DNA from 3 places in the Methylobacterium sp. BE186 genome. Region 1 is predicted to be linked to each of the others. Evidence: riboswitches for the same ligand, from Rfam matches in the RefSeq annotation. Region 1 holds a riboswitch; each other region holds the start of a gene.
The links. Region 1 has a riboswitch for cobalamin ahead of J2X36_RS10170 (TonB-dependent siderophore receptor). Riboswitches for the same ligand answer to the same signal wherever they lie in the genome.

Region 1 (6,184 bases):
TTCAGCAGCCCTTGCGCGAGGTCCCAGGCCGGCCGGTGGCCGATCAGGAGAGGAAAGTCGAGGCGGTGGAGCCCCGCGAACAGCCAGCGGTGGACGCGCCCGCTCCGGTCGAGCCGGTCGAGGAGTTCGCCCGTCCCCGCATCGACGTGGAACCAGGTCGCGGCGGCGTCGTCGAAGACGAGGCGGAGCACGGGCAGGGGCTTCGTGTCGTGGTGGGCGTACCAGTAGGCGTCGTAGGCCGCGAGCCGCTCGACGCGGGCGAGGCTCGCGCCCTGCATCAGGCCCGGCGCGGCCGCGCGGATCGCCGCCTCCTCGACCGGCGGGCTGACGCGGCTGCCGCCCGACGCGTCGAGGGCGAGGAGATGGCTGCCGCCGCCGAGGCCAAGGAAACGCAGGGCCACGGTGTCCGGCCGGTCGGCCTCCCGGATCCCGGCAAGGCCCGGCAGCGGCGCCGCCCCGGCATAGGCCGCCCGCATCTGCGGGTCCGGCGCGGGTCCGGAGAACCAGCGGTTCGGGTTCATCGAGAGCCAGCCGCTGACGACGAAGGTGAGGATCCCCAGGCCCCCTACGATCCCGAACAGGTGGTGCAGGCGGCCGATGCCCTGGTAGGGCGTGGCGGCGCCCGAGGGGTAGCGCCGCCGCGGGCGCAGGCGCCAGATGCCGAGGACGAGCCCGCTCGCGGCGCCCGCGATCCCGATGCCCGAGACCCAGAGCACCACGTCGCGCCACAGGTCGGGGCGGGCGCGCAGCGGCGTCGGGTAGAGCCAGTGCGGCACCGCCCCGAGCCAGTTCCAGAAGCGCTCGCGGGCCCGCGTGTCGAGCACGACGGCGCCGGTGACGGAGGAGACGTAGAGCTCGGTGCCCGCAGCGTCGCCGAGTTCGACCACGTGGAAGGGGCGCAGGGCGTCGTAGCGGCCCGCCACCGTCCACTGGTCGCGCGCGAGGCTGCGCAGGCGAGCCTCGGGGCCGGCTCGGACCAGGGCGAGAGCCGCCCCGGCCGCGACAGGGGGCAGGACCTCGCCGCTGACCGCCGAGACCGCGAGCGGCCGCCCCTCCGCCGTCACGATCCGGTAGACCGGCTCGTCGCCCCGCATCTCCAGGTCGAGGGAGCGGGGCCGGGCCGAGAGCCCCGCGGCCGCCAGCGCGCGCGCCGGCTCGACGCCGAGGCGGTCGAGGGCGAGCGGCCGCAGGCCCGCCAGCCGCTCGGCCTCCGTCAGGCTCGGGAACGGCACGTAGAGCAGGACGAGGCCGGACAGCAGCCAGACCGCGAAGAACAGGCCCGTGCCGATGCCGAGCCAGCGGTGGCCGAGGACGAGCCATCGCTTGACGCGCTTCAAACCCCGCATCGCGTCAGAAGCTCACCGCGTAGGCGACCTCGAAGGAGCGCGGGCGCCCGAGGAGCCAGTTGGTGCCGATGCCGTCGACCGCGTTGCCGCTCACCGCGTAGACCTTGTCGAACAGGTTGTAGACCCGCAGCGAGAGCCGCGAGGCCGGCGTGACCTGATGGTCGAGGCCGAGATTGACCAGCGCGTAATCCGGCCGCCGGGCGGTGTTGCCGAAATCGGAGACCGTATCGCCCACATATTGCACGCCGACCCGCGCCTCCCAGGACGGGGCGAAGGCGTAGTTGAGCCAGAAATTGGCGACGCGCTCGGGCACGTCGATCGGCTGGCGCCCGGCATAGGAGATGACGGCGCCGTTCACCGTCTGGCTGAACGCGTCGTACTGCGCGTGGAGGAGGGCGAGGTTCGCGTCGACCCGCCAGAGGGGCGTGATCTGGAGCGAGACGGCCGCCTCGAACCCTTGGGAGGATTGCTGGCCGACCTGCGTGCTCACGCCCGGCTGGCCCGGCACGGCCGAGATCAGGTTGTCCTTGACGATGCGGTAGCCCGCGAGCGTCCACTCGCCGAGCCCGCCCCAGAACAGGCCCTTGGCCCCGACCTCGACCTGCCGGCCCGTGGAGAGCTCGAAATTCGCGAGGCTCTGCGACAGGCTGATCAAGCTGCCGACCGGGTCGGTCGCCGTGGCGTATTGCGCGTAGAGGGCGGTGTCGGGGGTCGGGTTGTAGACGGCGCCGAAGCGGTAGCTGACAGAGCGGAAGTCCCGCTCGAAGGACGTGCCGGCGCGCAGGTCGTCCCGGTGCAGGCTCGGCGCGTCGTAGCGCACGCCCGCCAAGAGCGAGAGCCGATCCGACAGGATCAGCCGGTCCTCGGCGAAGACCGAGGCCTGGCTCGTGCGGGTCGCGTAGGCGGGCCGCGTGCCCGCGAGGTTGATGAACAGGCCCGGATCGTAGCCCGTCGGCGGCACGCTCGACTCGCCGCCATAGGGCGCGTTGTTCGTGTGGCGGAAGCGGATCGCGTTGACGTCGAAACCCGCCAGGAACTCGTTGCGGAAGCCGAAGACCTCGCCCCGGACGGCGGCGTCGAACCGGTTCCCGACCTGTTCCTGCTGGTGGTAGATCTCGATGTAGTCCGAGCGGTCGATCAGGCCTGTGCCCCGGTTGAAGGCATATTGCTCGACGTCCCGCCAGTGGCGCCGGCTCTGCAGCCGGTAGGCGGTGTTGCGGATCGTGACGTCGGCGCTCGGGCGCCACTCCGCCCGCGCCTGGGTCCAGTTGTCCTGCCAGAGGATCTTGGAATCCCGGATGTTGTAGTTGTTGAAGCGTAAGGATTCGAGGATACGGCCCTCGACGAGCGGCGTGCCCCAGTAGCGGGCCGGCTCCTGGAAGCCGTAATCGTGGCTGACGGTGAGGTCGAGATCGGGCGTCGCCCGCCACGTGAGCGCGCCGGAGACCGCGAGATTGCGGAGATCGCCGTCCGGCGTGATCCAGCCGCCCGCGCGGTTGCCGCTGACGTTCAGCCGGTAGGCCATCGACTCGCCGATCGGCCCGCCCGAATCGACGGCGAGCCGCGCCACCCCGTCCGTGCCGAGGCCCAGCCGCGCCTCGTTCAGGGGCACGAAGACCGGCTTCTTCGACACCACGTTGACGATGCCGCCGATGGCGCCGTCCCCGTAGAGCACCGAGGCCGGGCCGCGCAGCACCTCGATGCGCTCCACGTTCCAGGTGTCGAAGGGGAAGTTGACGGTGCCGGCGCCGACGAAGAGGCGGGTGCCGTCGTAGAGCTGCTGGATCGAGTTCGGGCCGGCGAAGCCCCGGGCCGTGAAGGCGCCGTTGCCGTTGCCGGGCGAGGCGATCGTGGTGATGCCGGTGGCGTTCTGGGTCACCGCCTCGACCACCGTATTCTGGCCGCGCAGGCGCGCCGTCTCGCCCGCGATCACGTCGAGGCTCGCGGGCGTCTCCAGCGGCGTCAGGCCCAGGCGGCTCGCCGAGCGGCTCGGCGCCCGCAGGGCGAGGCCGGCGGGCGCGCCGGAGCCCGCCACCGAGAGCGTGTCCAGGGTGACGGTCTCCTGCGCCTCGGCGCCCTCGGGGCAGCCGGCAAGACCGGCGGCGGCGAGGAGGAGCCGGCGCGCGAGGCGGGCGCGAGTCCGGCCGGGCGGCCGGGTGGTGAGGGAAAGGGGAGGGGACGGCATGGTCGTGTCGGGTCCGAGGGTCGAGGCACGACCGGATGCCGGGCCGCTCCCCGCCATTGATGCAATGTCATAACATTACAATCAATGCGCCGGCGGATCGGGAGGCGGGAGGCCCGGAGCCGGCGGCCGTGCAATGCGGCGGCCTGGATCTGGGCCGCCGGCTCGACGCCTTCGGCAGATGCGGACGGGGGCGGGGCAGACACGCGGGCGCGCTCGGTGTGGCACGTCACCGCGAACGAGGCCTCGGCCGCCGTCTCCGCACGGGATGGACGGCGCTTCGACACCCGTCAGGACACCCCGCCCGACGCGTTTCGCGTGTGACCACGGCTGACGGCAGGTCTCCTGGCTCACGGGTCGCCGCCCTCGCACCGTCTTCCCGGGCACGACCCAGTGACATGGTGGTGAAGGGCTCGCCGCTGACAGTTGCGGGGGCAGCCGCGGCCTCGGAGCAGGCTCCTCACCGCGTTCCCTTTTGATCCCCGAGGGGAACCGTCAGCACCCACGCTAGGCGCTGGCAAGCCCGCCCGTCAACGCCGGCCCCCGCCCGACCCACAGCGGGAGCGCCGATTCCGGAACCGGTGTGGCGCCCGCGCATTGACGCTACATTCGACTTGTTCTAATTAACAACTGCGAGGACGAGGCGGCTTCGAGCCCGTCCGACAAGGATCGGAGAGACATCATGGCCAGCACCCACGACGGCGCCTGCGAGAGCTGCCGCTTCTTCGACGACCACAAGCTGAACGGCGGCGTCTCCGCCTCGGACCAGGGCCTCTGCCGCTTCAACCCGCCGGTGAGCCAGCCCGCCCCGGAGTCGAAGGGCCTGTGGCCGGTGGTCGCCTCGAAGGATTGGTGCGGCCACTACACGCCGGAGATGACCGCGGCCGAGTGATCGGCCCGATCGGGAGCGAGGCCTGCCAGGAGCGAGGCCTGCCAGGAGGGAGACCTGCGGGAGGGCCGGTGCGCGAGCGCCGGCCCTCTCTCCGTTCGGGGCGGCCCGCCACCGCACGCCGGGCGCAGGCCCGCGCGTTTTCTCCCCCGGCGGGAGGGCCGCGGTCATGATCCGGACACCTTCGGGGAGGAATGGCGGGTCATCCAGACGAGGCCGTGCCGCCGGGACGTTCCATCCGGCGAGGGCAGGGGCCATGGGAGTGATCGGATGACGTTTCGACTGATCGGCGGCGGTGCCGGATCGTGGGCCGGCCGCGTTACCGCGCCGCTCGTCGCGCTCGGCGCCCTCTCCGGCCTCGCCCAGGCCGCCGCGCCGGCCGACCCGAGCGGCACCTGGCTGACGGAGGACGGGCGCGCCCGCATCCGCGTCGAGAAGTGCGGGCCCCAGGAGAAGAACGTCTGCGGCTACGTGGTCTGGCTGAAGACCCCGCTCAACGACAAGGGCCAGCCCCGCGTCGACTTCAAGAACCCGGACCCGAAGAAGCAGACCCGCCCGTCGCTCGGCCACCAGCTCATCATGGGCCTGAAGCCGAACGCGGATGCCCGCTACGAGGGCAAGATCTACAATTCCGAGGAAGGCAAGTTCTACGACGTGACGATCTGGACCGACCAGCCGACCGAGCTCTCGGTGCGCGGCTGCATGCTCGGCTTCCTGTGCGGATCGCAGACCTGGAACCGCGTCACCGACGTGCTGCCCGGCCAGCTCACGGGTGCGACGAACGCCCCCAACGGCCCCCGCGCCGACGCCGAGTGGGCGCCGAAGGCGCCGGCCGCCGCGGGCGCCGCAGGCCCCGGAACCACGGGCACCGCGACGGCGACCGCCGCCCCGAAGCCAGCCGCTCCGAAGCCGGCGGCCGAGAAGAAGGCCGCCCCGGCCGCCGCTCCGGCCGAGTAGGCCCGAGGCGGGTTGCCCCGCTCCCCGGAGGGGCGAGGGCGCCCGCCAAGCCTCTCAGCCCGCCAGCGCGGCGTAGGTCAGCACCCGCAATTCCCGGCGGATCGGCAGCGCCGAGGACGGGATGAGCTGGGTCAGGAGCACGACCGCGAGATCCTCCGCCGGGTCGATCCAGAAGGCCGTGCTCGCCACGCCTCCCCAGGCGACCTCGCCCGGGCTGCCGAGGATCTGCGCGCGGGCCGGGTCGAGCATCACCGAGAAGCCGAGCCCGAAGCCGATGCCGGTGTAGGAGGATTCGGCGAAGCGCGGGGTGCCCATGCTGGCGAGATCCCCGGGCAGGTGGTTCGTCAGCATCAGGTCGACCGTCTTGCGGCCGAGGAGCCGCACGCCGTCGAGCGCGCCGCGGTTCAGCACGAAGCGGCAGAAGCGCAGGTAGTCGGCCGCCGTCGAGACGAGGCCGCCCCCGCCGGACGCGATGGCGGGCGGGCGCGCGAAGGCGGTGTCGACCGCATCGTCGTAGAGCTTCAGGCTGCGGTCCCGGAACAGGGTGTAGTTCGCGGCGAGCCGGGGCAGCTTCTCGGGCGGCACGAAGAAGTCCGTGTCGGTCATGCCGAGCGGCGCGATCACCCGCTCGCGCAGGAAATCGGCGAAATCCTGCCCCGACACGACCGAGACGAGGTGGCCGAGCACATCGGTCGCCACGCTGTAGTTCCACTGCGCACCGGGCTGGGACAGGAGCGGGAGACCCGCCACCCGTCCCACCACCTCGGCGAGCGTCGCGTCCTTCAGGTGGAAGTCGACGCCGTTGCGCCG
Region 2 (6,184 bases), on a different contig from region 1:
CAACCGCGGGTGGGAGCGTGGGATACCGCTCACGGATCGGTGAACCACCCCCCTCCCTTTCGCCGGAGCGCCCCCGTCACCATATCGCAATCGTTGCGGCAGAAGGACTTATGCTCCGCTGCCGCGCCGGGAGCCCTTGGAAACGTCGCCGTTTCGGGCTCTCATTTCGGGTGCGAGGATCGCCACGCGCTGATTCGCGCCCGCGACAGGCTTTCGCCGGACAACAGGGAGTTCCTGATGCCGAATTACCGCGTGAGTTTCGCCAAGCAGATCCTGGGTGTGCCCTTCACCGTCGGGTCCGTCGAGATCGCCCGGGCCCGCGATCCGGAGCGGGCGCGGCGCGCCGCGGAGCTGCGCTTCGCGCGCCAGCACGGCGTCGAGGATTGGCGCGAGCGGGCGGACCGGAACGAGATCGCGGCGAGCGAGTCGCACCGGGCCTGAGGCCGGCGCCCGACGGGTGCCCGACCCCTGGCCCTGCCCGCGTCCCGGGCCTAGAACGCTGACGGCCGCCTGCGCGGGGCGGCCGCGAATCCTCGACTCGGGTGGCGACGGAGCGAACGGCGTTTCATGGCGGCGACCTCTTTCTTCGGCGACCTGCTGCAGACGATCAGCGATCGCGGCCGAGACCTGATCAGCTTCGGCCGCGGCGACATCGCCGCGAAGGCGACCGCGCCCGAGCTCGCCAAGCTCTGCGAGGACCTGATCTCCCGCCGCGGCGAGGCGTCGGGCGTGGCGCTCGCCCGCCTCATCCTCGACCGCTACGCGAGCTTTCCCACGCCCGAGCGCCTCACCTTCCTGCGGCTCATCGCCCAGGAATTCGACGCCGACCACGCCGCTGTGGAGGCGGCAATCGGCGCCTACCGGGCCGACCCGACGCGCGCCCGCCTCGGGCGCCTGCACGAGGCGGCCGAGCCCCGCAGCCAGGAGTTGATCCGCCGCCTCAACCTCGCCCGCGACGGGACGCTGGCGCTCGTGCGCATGCGCGAGGACCTGATGGACCTGCGCGCGGCGCTCCGCGCCGAGGAGGGTGCGGACGCGGACCTGATCGACGCCGCCGACAGCCTCGACTGCGACTTCGAGCACCTGTTCGCCTCGTGGTTCAACCGGGGCTTCCTCGTGCTGCGCCACATCGACTGGACGACGCCGGCCCACATCCTGGAGAAGATCATCCGCTACGAGGCGGTGCACGAGATCCAGGGCTGGGACGACCTGCGGCGGCGCATCGAGCCCTCCGACCGGCGCTGCTTCGCCTTCTTCCACCCGGCCCTCGTCGACGAGCCGCTGATCTTCGTCGAGGTGGCGCTGACGGGCGGCATCGCCTCGGCGATCGCCCCGATCCTCGCCAACGAGCGCGAGCCCCTACCGATCCGCGCGGCGACGACGGCCGTGTTCTACTCGATCTCGAACTGCCAGCGGGGTCTGGCCGGCGTCACCTTCGGCAATTTCCTGATCAAGCAGGTGGTGGAGGATCTCGCCCGCGAGATCCCCTCGCTGAAGACCTTCGTCACCCTCTCGCCGGTCCCGGGCTTTGCCCGCTGGCTCGATCGGGAGCGGCGCGCCGACGCGCCTCAGGGCCTCACCAAGGAGGATATCGAGGGCTTGCGCCTGCTGGAGCAGCCGGGCTGGCAGGGCGACAAGACGAGCTGCGAGGCGGTGCGCAAGGCGATGCTGCCGGCCGCGGCCGCCTATTTCCTGCGCGCGAAGAACGACCGCGGACGGCCCCTCGACCCGGTCGCCCGCTTCCATCTCGGCAACGGGGCGCGGCTGGAGCGGCTGAACTTCCTCGGCGACACCTCGCCCAAGGGCATCAAGCAATCCCACGGGCTGATGGTGAACTACCTCTACGACCTCTCGGCCATCGAGAAGAACCACGAGACCTACGCGAATCTCGGCACGGTGGCCGCCTCGGGCACCGTGAGCCGGGAATTGCGGGCGAACCTTCCGCCCCCGCGCGCCGTCGCGCTCGCCGACGCCTGAGGGCGCCGCGCAGCGCCTCGGCCGCGCCCTGCGGAGATCAGAACTCGATCCCCTCCTGCGCCTTCACGCCCGCCGAGAAATGGTGCTTCACGTTGCCCATCTCGGTCACGAGGTCGGCCGCCTCGATCAGCGCCGGCTTCGCGTTGCGGCCGGTGACGACCACGTGGAGGTCCGGCCGGCGCGCCCGCAGCACCGCCACCACCGCCTCGACGTTGAGATAGTCGTAGCGGAGCGCGATGTTCATCTCGTCGAGGACGAGGAGGCGGATCGTCTCGTCCGCCATCAGGGTCTGTGCCGTCGCCCAGGCCCGCGCGCAGGCGGCGATGTCCCGGGCCTTGTCCTGCGTCTCCCAGGTGAAGCCCTCGCCCAGCGCGTGCCAGACGACCCGGTCGCCGAAGGTGTCCAGCGCCCGCTTCTCGCCGGTGTCCCAGGCGCCCTTGATGAATTGCACGACGCCGATCCGCCAGCCGCGCCCCAGGGCCCGGAGCACGAGGCCGAGCGCCGCCGTGGTCTTGCCCTTGCCGGGGCCGGTATTGACGATGAGGAGCCCCTTCTCGACGGTCTTCGAGGCGACCTCGGCGTCCTGCACCGCCTTGCGCTTCTGCATCTTCTCGCGGTGGCGCGCGTCCTCGTCGCTCATGCAGGTCCTCCAGCGGGTTTGACGACCATCGGCAGCCCGGCCACCAGGAACACGACGCGGTCGGCCTCCCGCGCGAGGCGCTGGTGGAGCCGGCCGGCCGCGTCGCGGAAGGCGCGGGCCAGGGCGTTGTCGGGCACGATGCCGAGCCCGACCTCGTTCGAGACGAGGACGAGGGGGCCGGCCGCCGCGGCGCAGGCCGCCGCGAGATCCTCGAACGCGGCCGCGAGATCGGCCTCGGCCATCATCAGGTTGGTGAGCCAGAGCGTCAGGCAATCGACGAGGACCGGACCCCGCGTCGCCCGGATCGCGGCGGAGAGATCCACGGGCACGTCCCGCGTCACCCAGCCCTCCCCCCGGCGGGCGCGGTGGAGGCCGATGCGCTCGCGCATCTCGTCGTCCCAGGCCTGCGCGGTAGCGAGGTAGGTCCAGGGCGCCGGGCAGGCCTCGATCAAGGCCTCCGCGTGGGCGCTCTTGCCGGAACGCGCGCCGCCGAGCACCAGGGTCATGCGGGGAGCGGCCTGAAGCATCGGCCTCCTTTGCCCCAAGCCTCCCCCTCCGGTCAAAGATCGCCTCACCTCCGGTCAAAGAATCGCGCGACCGGGCCGAGCCCGCGTTGTGCCCGCTCGCGCGACAGGCTAGAAGCCGGGGGGACGGTGCCCCGGCAACGGGGTGAAAAGGGAATGCGGTGAGGGGCTCGGGCTCCGAATCCGCGGCTGCCCCCGCAACTGTGAGCGGCGAGCTCCTGCCACCACGCCACCGGACCCCCGGGAAGGCGGCAGGCGCGAGGATCCGCGAGCCAGGAGACCTGCCGTCCCCCCGCTATCCTCGACGCCGCCGGCGGGGCGGCCGGAGACCTGACACGATGACGACGAACGTCCAGACCCTCGGCACCACCGGCACCCGCGCGAACGAGGGCGCCGCCGCCATCGTGATCGCCGCCCTGCTCGGCATCGGCCTCGTCTTCCTCGCGGGCTTCGCGCCGGCCTCGGCGCTGCACAACGCGGCGCACGATTTCCGGCACACGCAGAACTTCCCCTGCCACTGACCGCTCTGCCTCAGCCCGCAGAGATCTCATGATCATCCGGCTCCTGTCGGCGGCCCTCGTCGCCGGCTTCCTGGCGGCCGTCGTCGCGACGGGCCTGCAGCTCGCCCTCACCTCGCCGCTCATCATCGCGGCCGAGCGCTACGAGACGCGGGCCGCGCACGAGGCGGCCGACGCCCGCCTGCCGATCATCCTGGCCCACGCGCCCGCCCAGGGGCAGGCGCCCGGCGGCCACGCGCACGACCACGGCACGGCCGGTCCGGGCGGGGAATGGCAGCCCGGCCCCGGCCTGCCGCGGATGGCCTTCACCGGGCTCGCGACGCTCATCGGCGCCGTCGGCTACGCGCTCCTCCTCGGCGCCGCGATGCTCGCCTGCGGCCGCGCGCCGACGCCGGAGCGGGCGCTCGCCTTCGGGCTCGCGGGCTTCGCGGCTCTCGCGCTCGCCCCTGCCCTCGGCCTGCCCCCCGAATTGCCGGGCAGCGAGGCGGCCCCCCTCGTCACGCGCCAAGCCTGGTGGCTGATGACCGCCGCCGCGACCGCGATGGGCCTCTACCTGATCCTGATCCGGCGGGCGGCCATCACCATCCTCGGCGGTCTCGTGCTCATCGTCGCCCCCCATCTCGCGGGCGCCCCGGTGCCGCCCGAGGGGAATTCGGGCGTGCCCGCGATCCTCGCCGCGCAATTCGCCGCGCGCTCGCTCGGCGTCGCCTTCGTGTTCTGGGCGATGATCGGTCTGGCTTTCGGCTGGGCCTGGCAGGTCTTCGGGCGCGAGGCCAAGGCACCCGCCCGTGCCTGAGGCAGCATCCGAACCGGTGGTGCTCTACGTCTGCACCACCTGCCGCGCCGAGGGCGACGGGGACGGCCCGCGCGCCGGGGCACGCCTCCTCGCGGCCGTCGAGAACGCGCTCGCCGCGGAGCCCGTGCCGGGCCTCCGCGTCGAGCCGGTCGAGTGCCTCTCGGTCTGCAAGCGCCCCTGCACGGTCGCGGTCACCGCGCCCGACCGCTGGACCTACGTCTACGGCGACCTCGACCCGGAGACCTCCGCCCCCACCCTCCTCGCGGGCATCCGCCTCTATGCCGGCACGAGCGACGGCATCGTGCCCTGGCGGGCGCGGCCGGAAGCCTTCCGCAAGGGCGTGATCGCCCGCATCCCGCCCCGCGCCTCCGCGTAAGCGGGCGGCACGCCATCACGAGTTCCCCATGAGCATCGTCGAGAAGATCCCCTGCACCATCGTCACCGGCTTCCTCGGCGCCGGAAAGACGACCCTCGTGCGCCACGTGATGGAGCAAGCGGGCGGGCGCCGCCTCGCGATCCTCGTCAACGAATTCGGCGATGTCGGCTTCGACGGCTCGTTCCTCGCCGCCTGCGGCGTGCCGGGCTGCAGCGAGGAATCCATCGTCGAGCTGCCGAACGGCTGCATCTGCTGCACCGTCGCCGACGATTTCGTGCCCGCCCTCAACACCCTGCTGGAGCGCCCGGACCCGCCGGAGCACATCCTGATCGAGACTTCGGGCCTCGCACTGCCGAAGCCCCTCGTCCAGGCCTTCCAGTGGCCGGCGATCCGCTCGCGGGTGACGGTCGACGGCGTCGTCGCGGTGGTGGACGGTCCGGCCGTGGCCTCCGGTGCCTTCGCGGAGGATCCCGACGCGCTCGCCGCCCAGCGCGCGGCCGATGCCAGCGTCGAGCACGAGAACCCGCTGGAGGAGGTGTTCGAGGACCAGCTCCTCTGCGCCGACCTCGTGGTGCTGAACAAGGCGGACCTCCTCGGCGAGGCCGAGCGCGCGAGCGTCCGGGCCGAGATCGAGCGCCAGCTGCCCCGCGCGGTCAAGGTGGTGGAGACCTCTCACGGCGCGATCGACGCCCGGGTGCTCCTCGGCCTCAACGCGGCGGCCGAGGACGACCTCGACGCCCGCCCCTCCCATCACGGCGAGGGCGAGGACCACGACCACGACGATTTCGAGACGGTCGCCCTGCCGGTGCGCGCGGCGAGGAACCCGGGCGACCTCGCCGCACGGGTCGAGAAGGCCGCCGAGACGGCGGGCGTGCTGCGCATCAAGGGCTTCGCCGAGATCGAGGGCAAGCCGATGCGCCTCGTCGTCCAGGGCGTCGGACGTCGCGTCGCGCACCATTTCGACCGGCCCTGGCGCGCATCCGAATCCCGCGACGGCCGCCTCGTCGTGATCGGCCTCAAGGGTTTCGACCGGGATGCCGTCGCGGCGGCGCTCGCCGGATAGGCCGGGGCGGCGCTATAGTGCGGGCGCAGGGACGGCGACCGGACATGCTGGAACGGATCACGAGGCCGATGAGCGTGGCGGAGTTCTTCGCGTGGCAGGAGCGCCAGGCGGAGCGCTACGAGCTCGTCGGCGGCATTCCCGTGCGGCTGACGGCGGGAGCGCGGAACGTCCACGACGACATCGTGGTGAACCTCTTGGTGGCCCTGCGCCGCGGCGGCTGCCGCCCTCTCACCGGCGACGGCAGCGTCGAGACCCTACCCGGCCAGATCCGCCGGCCCGATGTCGGCGTC
Region 3 (6,184 bases), on a different contig from region 1:
CCCCATATCTCCTGCCGAGAATGGAGAGCGTGTCGTGTTCACAGTGAAGGGTGTCGATCCATCGGGCAGGGCCATGAGCTTCGCCTGCGGGACAGATGAGCAGGCGATGGAGAAGACCTGGGAATTGCAGCGGCGCGGCTTCCGGGACGTCATGGTCGTCAACCCGTCCGGCCGGGTGTACGGGGCCGCCGCCTTCGAGCGGACCTTGGACATCGATTGGGACTGAGGCGAGGCGGGTGACGGGGCGCTTCGATCAGCCCTGACTGATTCCGGCTGCGGTCCGACCGGGTCATCGAATTGCGTTGCCGATGCATGCAAGCGGTGAGACCGTACAGAGCCGGCCCGGCCCGTTTGGACCGGTGCATTGGACCGGGCCCTGTTGGAACATCGGCTTCATGCCCATCGGCAGGTCGCGCGCCGGTTCCGCCGCTCACGGCTCCACGACTGCCTGATCGGTCTTGCGAGGCTGGACCGGTGCGCGTCTCACGCGGACGCAGCCCACCCTCCAGATTCAAGCGAAGCTGTAATCGTCCGGGCTGAGTTGGGCGGCCGAGATCCCCGCCAGGGCAACCTGAACGCTCCCGTAGATCACGACGGCAAGTCCGTTCTCGTCGACGACCACGGGCTCCCCTGTGAGAGCGTGGCGCCCGTGGTGCCCGTGATCGGAACGCGACGCGCCCGGCCCGCCAAAGGCCTCGGCCCGAACCCCGGCCGCCTCCTCGAAGACCAGATGGTCTCGCCCAGGGCGAAAATCGGTGATCAGGGCACGCGTATCCGCCGCGAAGACGAACCGGTCGCTCCCACCCCCGCCGGTCAATGTCTGATGGCCGGTGCCGGCGACCAGCATGTCGCCCTCCGGCCCTCCCAACAGCTCCGCTTCGCCAGGGGTGCCGATCACGAGTTGCGGCGCATCCGGATGCTCGGAAACGACGTTGCTGCCGTGACGGTCGTAGAAGGTGAAGACGTCGTCCTGGATGGAGCGGGTGTCGGTGTTGCGCGCGATGATGTCCGACAGCGTCGTGTGCTGGATCTCGTTCAGCGTCCGCTGATCGAATTGACCGTTCTGGTACCAGAGGCGATCGCCGTCGCGCAGCCGCTCGAACTGAGAGCCGATGATGGCCGAGAAGGTCGGCCCGATCATCGAGCCCGGCGCGTGACCTTCCGCCAGGCCGCCGGTCCAGAGATCGACGGCATCCACCCGGCCGAACGCCTCGCGCATCGCCGCGACCGTGGCCTGATCGTGCGTGATCTCGGAGAAATCGCGGTACGGCGCGAGGCCCAGATCCTCGCGGGTCTCGTTGAGCGTGCCGAGCCCGAGATCCCGGCCGCGTTGGATGTTGATGCTCGCCAGATCCTGACCGACCGGTGGGTCGATGAGGAAGTTGCGCAGATCCTCGACGATGCGCACATCCATCGTCTGCGAGGCATCGTCGGCGAGGTGACGCAGGAAGCCGTCCGCCCCCGACGCAGCCGCGAAGGCCGCCGGCGTCATCCCGAAAGTGTCCCGAAGTTCGAGCCCCGGCCCGACGAGGTTGCCGTCCTCGTCGATGCGCTCGGTCTCGGCCGAGACGATCGAATGGCCGAACCGGTAGGCCGCGCCCGCGAATTCGACGCTGATCCGCGGATCGATCCCCGGATCGTAGCCCGCATAGGGGCCGATTGCGCCGTGTCCGAGGAGATGGGGCAGAAACTCGTCGTAGGTGATCCGCTGGATCTCCGCGGTCACGATGGCCCGCGCCTGCAGGTAGAGGGCGTCCCCGTCGAGCCCCGGATCGGCCGCATGGAGCCGGTCGACCTGAAAATTGTGCTCGCGCAGGAACAGCGTCTGGAGGGCGGTCAGGGACGGGTTCTCGGTGGCGCGGACATCGCCCGCGACGAAGGCGCCGTCCACGATCGGCAGATTGCCGCCGGCGGAGGTCGCCAGATGCCCGTCGGGCTGCCGCAGGCTCGCGGCATTCGCCGCGTCCGAACCGTAGACCATGGATGCGTCGAGCCAGCCGCTGATCGCGTTGACGGCAGCCGCCGGCTTGCCCGTGCCCGGCCCCGTCGCCGGATCGATCACGGCACGCGTCATCGGGAGGAAGCTGCCGGCCGCGAAGTACGCGTCGCCCGCCGGGATGACGACGGCGATCGGCGTGACGTGATCCGTCAGGCTGAGGTCGAGATCGTGGTCGATGAACTGGCCCCAGGCGTAGAGCATGCCCGACAGCCCCTGGGGGTTCGGGATCGTCGGGTCGCCCTCACCGACGACGAGGTTGCTGATCGTGCGCGGGTTGGGCCCATCGACGAGAGTCGAGATTCCGTCCGCGAAATGCGCCGCGCCGAGCCGCGCGAACGTCGTGCCGGCCGCGTTGAGACCGGGTTGAGACAGGTTGTTGCCCGAACCGTCGACGGAATAAGCTTCCATATCGGAGCATCCTTTCAAGGCGTTTCCGCAAGGAGCCGCGCAGCCGGCCGGGTTCCGGCAATCAAGCCGGAATGGCGGGAGCCCGATGCGCGTCACGAAACAGGGAGGTTCAGGGCGGCGTCATCGTCGCCAGCGGCGATGCCCGTCACGGCGCATCCGCGCGCTGCCGCGGCGCCTCTGCTGTACGGTCATGGAAGGCCCTTCTCGCATGCCCGATGGGCAGGAGCCGCCCGGATGCGAACGGACCCGGAAGGTTGACCACGCAGCGATGAGCGGCGTGGCGGCGTCGAGCAGCAGAGTACGAGATGATTCGCCGAAGGCTCCTCAGCATATGTTAAATCAGGGGAGCTGATTTACGGATCCATGTAAGTATTCGTATTAAAGCGAAGAGATACACGAACCATATTCAGTAGATACTAAGAATTTTCGATCGAAAATTCGTCCATCTACATTCAATTCGACGAATTCATCGCAATGAAATCGGACTCGGCGAAAGGGCAGAAGCTTTCCCGGTGCTTTGAGTAATGATCGCCGAACGCCCGAGCCGATTGCAAGCACGGGCGTGCCTGCATGTCCTGCCGCTCTGCTGTTCGCGAGCGTACGCCAACGATCAGGCCGTACAGAGCGAGCCCGTCCTGCGTTGCGAACGCCGAACCATTGCACCCGTCGGGATGAGCTTGACCGTTCACCTTACGCGCCGGAGCGGATGGACCTGAAGTCCCAAGGGAAGCTTCACGAATCGTGATCCGCAGACCCTGAATTGTGCGAAAGAACGCAGGATCGCCCCAGGCACGAGGTGATCGCCGAGCCGCCCGTCGATGCCTTCGGAATTCCATCGAGGCCGGCGTTGACGGGCGGGCTTGCCAGCGCCTAGCGTGGGTGCTGACGGTTCCCCTCGGGGATCAAAAGGGAACGCGGTGAGGAGCCTGCTCCGAGGCCGCGGCTGCCCCCGCAACTGTCAGCGGCGAGCCCTTCACCACCATGTCACTGGGTCGTGCCCGGGAAGACGGTGCGAGGGCGGCGACCCGTGAGCCAGGAGACCTGCCGTCAGCCGTGGTCACACGCGAAACGCGTCGGGCGGGGTGTCCTGACGGGTGTCGAAGCGCCGTCCATCCCGTGCGGAGATGGCCGCCGAGGCCTCGTTCGCGGTGACGTGCCACTGCCGTCGCCCGAGGTCCGTCCTTTCGTGTCCCCCGTCCGATCGTCATTCACGTCGGGTTGCCTGGCCGCCCTGGCCGGCCCCGCCTCGCTCCTCGCGCCCGCCCTTCTCCACGCGCAGACCGTCGCTTCTGAAGCGACGCTCAGCGAGATCTCCGTCGCGGCCGACGCTCCGACACCTGCCACCTCCGGACCCGTCGCCAGCGCCGGCTACGTCGGCGGCGTGACCGGCATCGGCGGCAGCCTCCGAGCCGTCGATGCCGCCAGCGCCGGCGTGATCACGGGCGCGCAAGTCAACAACCGCCCCGCGACCCGCCCCGGCGAGGTGCTGGAAGCCGTGCCGGGCCTGATCGTCACGCAGCATTCCGGCGAGGGCAAAGCCAACCAGTTCTTCCTGCGCGGCTTCAACCTCGACCACGGCAGCGACATCGCGATCCACGTTGACGGGATGCCGGTGAACATGCGCACGAACGCCCATGCCCAGGGCTATGCCGACATCAACTTCCTGATCCCCGAACTCGTCGGCGCGGTCGAGTTCCACAAGGGGCCGTACTTCGTGCGGGACGGCGACTTCGCCTCCGCCGGATCCGTGCGCATCGACTATCTCGACACGGTCGAGAAGAACCTCGCGCTCACCTCGATCGGCAGCTTCGGCTACAAGCGGGCCCTCACGATCGGCTCCGCCCCGATCGGCGAGGGCCACCTCCTCGTGGCCGGCGAGGCGCAGGTCTACGATGGCCCCTGGGTCGAGCCGGACCGGCTGCGCAAGCTCAACGGCGTGCTTCGCTACAGCCAAGGCACGGCCACGGACGGCTTCGCGGTCACCGGCATGGCCTACTGGGCCAAGTGGAACGCGACCAACCAGATCCCCGAGCGCGCCGTCAGCGAGGGGCTGATCGGCCGCTTCGGCACGCTCGACCCGTCGGATGGCGGCGACACGGGCCGGTTCTCGCTCTCCGGTCGCTGGAGCCGGACGGACGAGACCGGATTCTCCCGGGCGAACGCCTATGTGATCCGCTACGGGATGAATCTCTGGAACAACTTCACCTATGTCCTCAACGATCCGGTCAACGGCGACCAGTTCCGCCAGCGCGACAGCCGCGTCCTCGGGGGCGGCGAGGTCTCGCACATCTTCCAGGGTGCGCTCTTCGGCCTGCCCATGGAGAACGAGATCGGCCTCCAGACCCGCACGGATTCGATCCGGGTCGGTCTCTTCAACACGACGAACCGGCTCACGCGCTCGACGGTGCTCGATGACCGGGTGCTGGAGGCGAGCGCGGCCTTCTACGTCGAGAACCGGGTGCGCTGGACGGACTGGCTGCGCACCAGCGTCGGCTTCCGCGCGGACGGATACTACGCCGACGTGGTCTCCGACACGCCCGCGAATTCGGGCCGGGCGCGGGACGGCATCGTCAACCCGAAGCTCGGCCTCGTGCTCGGCCCCTGGTTCGACACCGAGATCTACGTGAATTCCGGCGGGGGCTTCCACTCGAACGACGTGCGCGGCGTGGTCGCGACCGTCGATCCGGCGAGCCCGCTCTTCAACATCGCGCGTTCGCCGTTCCTGGTGCCATCGACGGGATCGGAGATCGGCATCCGCAATCGCAGCGTCGCGGGGCTGGAGACGTCGCTCGCCCTATTCCAGCTCGACTTCGCCTCCGAGAACCTGTTCCAGGGCGACACCGGCACCACCGAGCCGAGCCGCCCGACGCGGCGCTTCGGCATCGAGTGGACGAACCGCTACGCGCTGACACCCTGGCTGAGGCTGGAAGGCGACCTGACGGTCACGAACGCCCGCTTCTCGGACCGGGATCCGGCCGGCAGTCGCGTGCCCGAGGCGCCGACCACCATCGCCTCGGCGGGCCTCACCTTCGGGGAGGGCCCGGGCTGGTTCGGCAGCCTGCGCATGCGCTATTTCGGCCCGCGCCCCTTGATCGAGGACAACTCGGTCCGCTCCCGTCCGACCGCACTCCTGAATGGCCGGATCGGCTACGCGTTCGAGAACGGCGTGAGCCTCTCGCTCGACGTGCTGAACCTGACGAACGCCAAGGCCGACCAGATCACCTATTTCTACACGTCCCGCCTGCCGGGCGAGGCGGCGGATGGCGTCGCCGACCGGCATTTCCATCCGGTCGAGCCGACGGCCGTCCGGCTGACCCTGGCTGGCCGGTTCTAGGCTCCGGAAGGCTCGGGCGGCAGCTCGCCCCGTGATTCCGGCGATGCGAAACCCCTGACCTTGAGCTGTCTTCGGGAAGGCCGTTCTTCAGCCGACCCCGAAGCCAAGCCGCAACCAAGCCTCCCCATCTTCGTTGAACACTGCACGGGGCTGCCCTTCCGCCAACGGTGCTCTCATGATGCAGACGGATGCTGCCTTTATCGCTCGTCTGAAGGTCCAGCCCCGGCCGCCGAGCCGAGACGAGATCCAGCGGTTGCGTGATCTCGTTCTCCGCGTGAATTGGGATCAGATCTCATGCTGGGCAAAGTATCGGGATCGCCAGCAGATGATTTGACGGTGAACCAGGCCATTCCAGGAGCGTAACATGCAGTTGATCGTGACCGCCCAGAGAGATGGACGGACCGTGTCCTTTCAGCGATGTTCTCCCGGCGGCGCCCTGGAGA

Region 2: another riboswitch for cobalamin. It lies ahead of J2X36_RS05860 (CbtB-domain containing protein); the one in region 1 lies ahead of J2X36_RS10170 (TonB-dependent siderophore receptor).
Region 3: another riboswitch for cobalamin. It lies ahead of J2X36_RS02795 (TonB-dependent receptor domain-containing protein); the one in region 1 lies ahead of J2X36_RS10170 (TonB-dependent siderophore receptor).

Annotation. Positions count from the first base shown of each region.
Region 1 covers NZ_JAVDVV010000007.1:130,161-136,344, forward strand. The annotation lists gene J2X36_RS10165 (PepSY domain-containing protein) at 1-1,346, opposite strand, end outside; gene J2X36_RS10170 (TonB-dependent siderophore receptor) at 1,351-3,531, opposite strand; cobalamin riboswitch at 3,846-4,040, opposite strand; gene J2X36_RS10175 (hypothetical protein) at 4,211-4,420, shown strand; gene J2X36_RS10180 (DUF2147 domain-containing protein) at 4,688-5,374, shown strand; gene J2X36_RS10185 (serine hydrolase domain-containing protein) at 5,429-6,184, opposite strand, start outside.
Region 2 covers NZ_JAVDVV010000004.1:18,351-24,534, reverse strand. The annotation lists gene J2X36_RS05880 (hypothetical protein) at 238-441, shown strand; gene J2X36_RS05875 (malonyl-CoA decarboxylase) at 568-1,977, shown strand; gene cobO (cob(I)yrinic acid a,c-diamide adenosyltransferase) at 2,015-2,617, opposite strand; gene cobU (bifunctional adenosylcobinamide kinase/adenosylcobinamide-phosphate guanylyltransferase) at 2,614-3,144, opposite strand; cobalamin riboswitch at 3,252-3,445, shown strand; gene J2X36_RS05860 (CbtB-domain containing protein) at 3,480-3,662, shown strand; gene J2X36_RS05855 (CbtA family protein) at 3,691-4,455, shown strand; gene J2X36_RS05850 (DUF1636 domain-containing protein) at 4,448-4,831, shown strand; gene cobW (cobalamin biosynthesis protein CobW) at 4,860-5,894, shown strand; gene J2X36_RS05840 (Uma2 family endonuclease) at 5,939-6,184, shown strand, end outside.
Region 3 covers NZ_JAVDVV010000002.1:140,647-146,830, reverse strand. The annotation lists gene J2X36_RS02805 (hypothetical protein) at 35-226, shown strand; gene J2X36_RS02800 (peroxidase family protein) at 512-2,407, opposite strand; cobalamin riboswitch at 3,277-3,471, shown strand; gene J2X36_RS02795 (TonB-dependent receptor domain-containing protein) at 3,717-5,741, shown strand; gene J2X36_RS02790 (hypothetical protein) at 6,106-6,184, shown strand, end outside.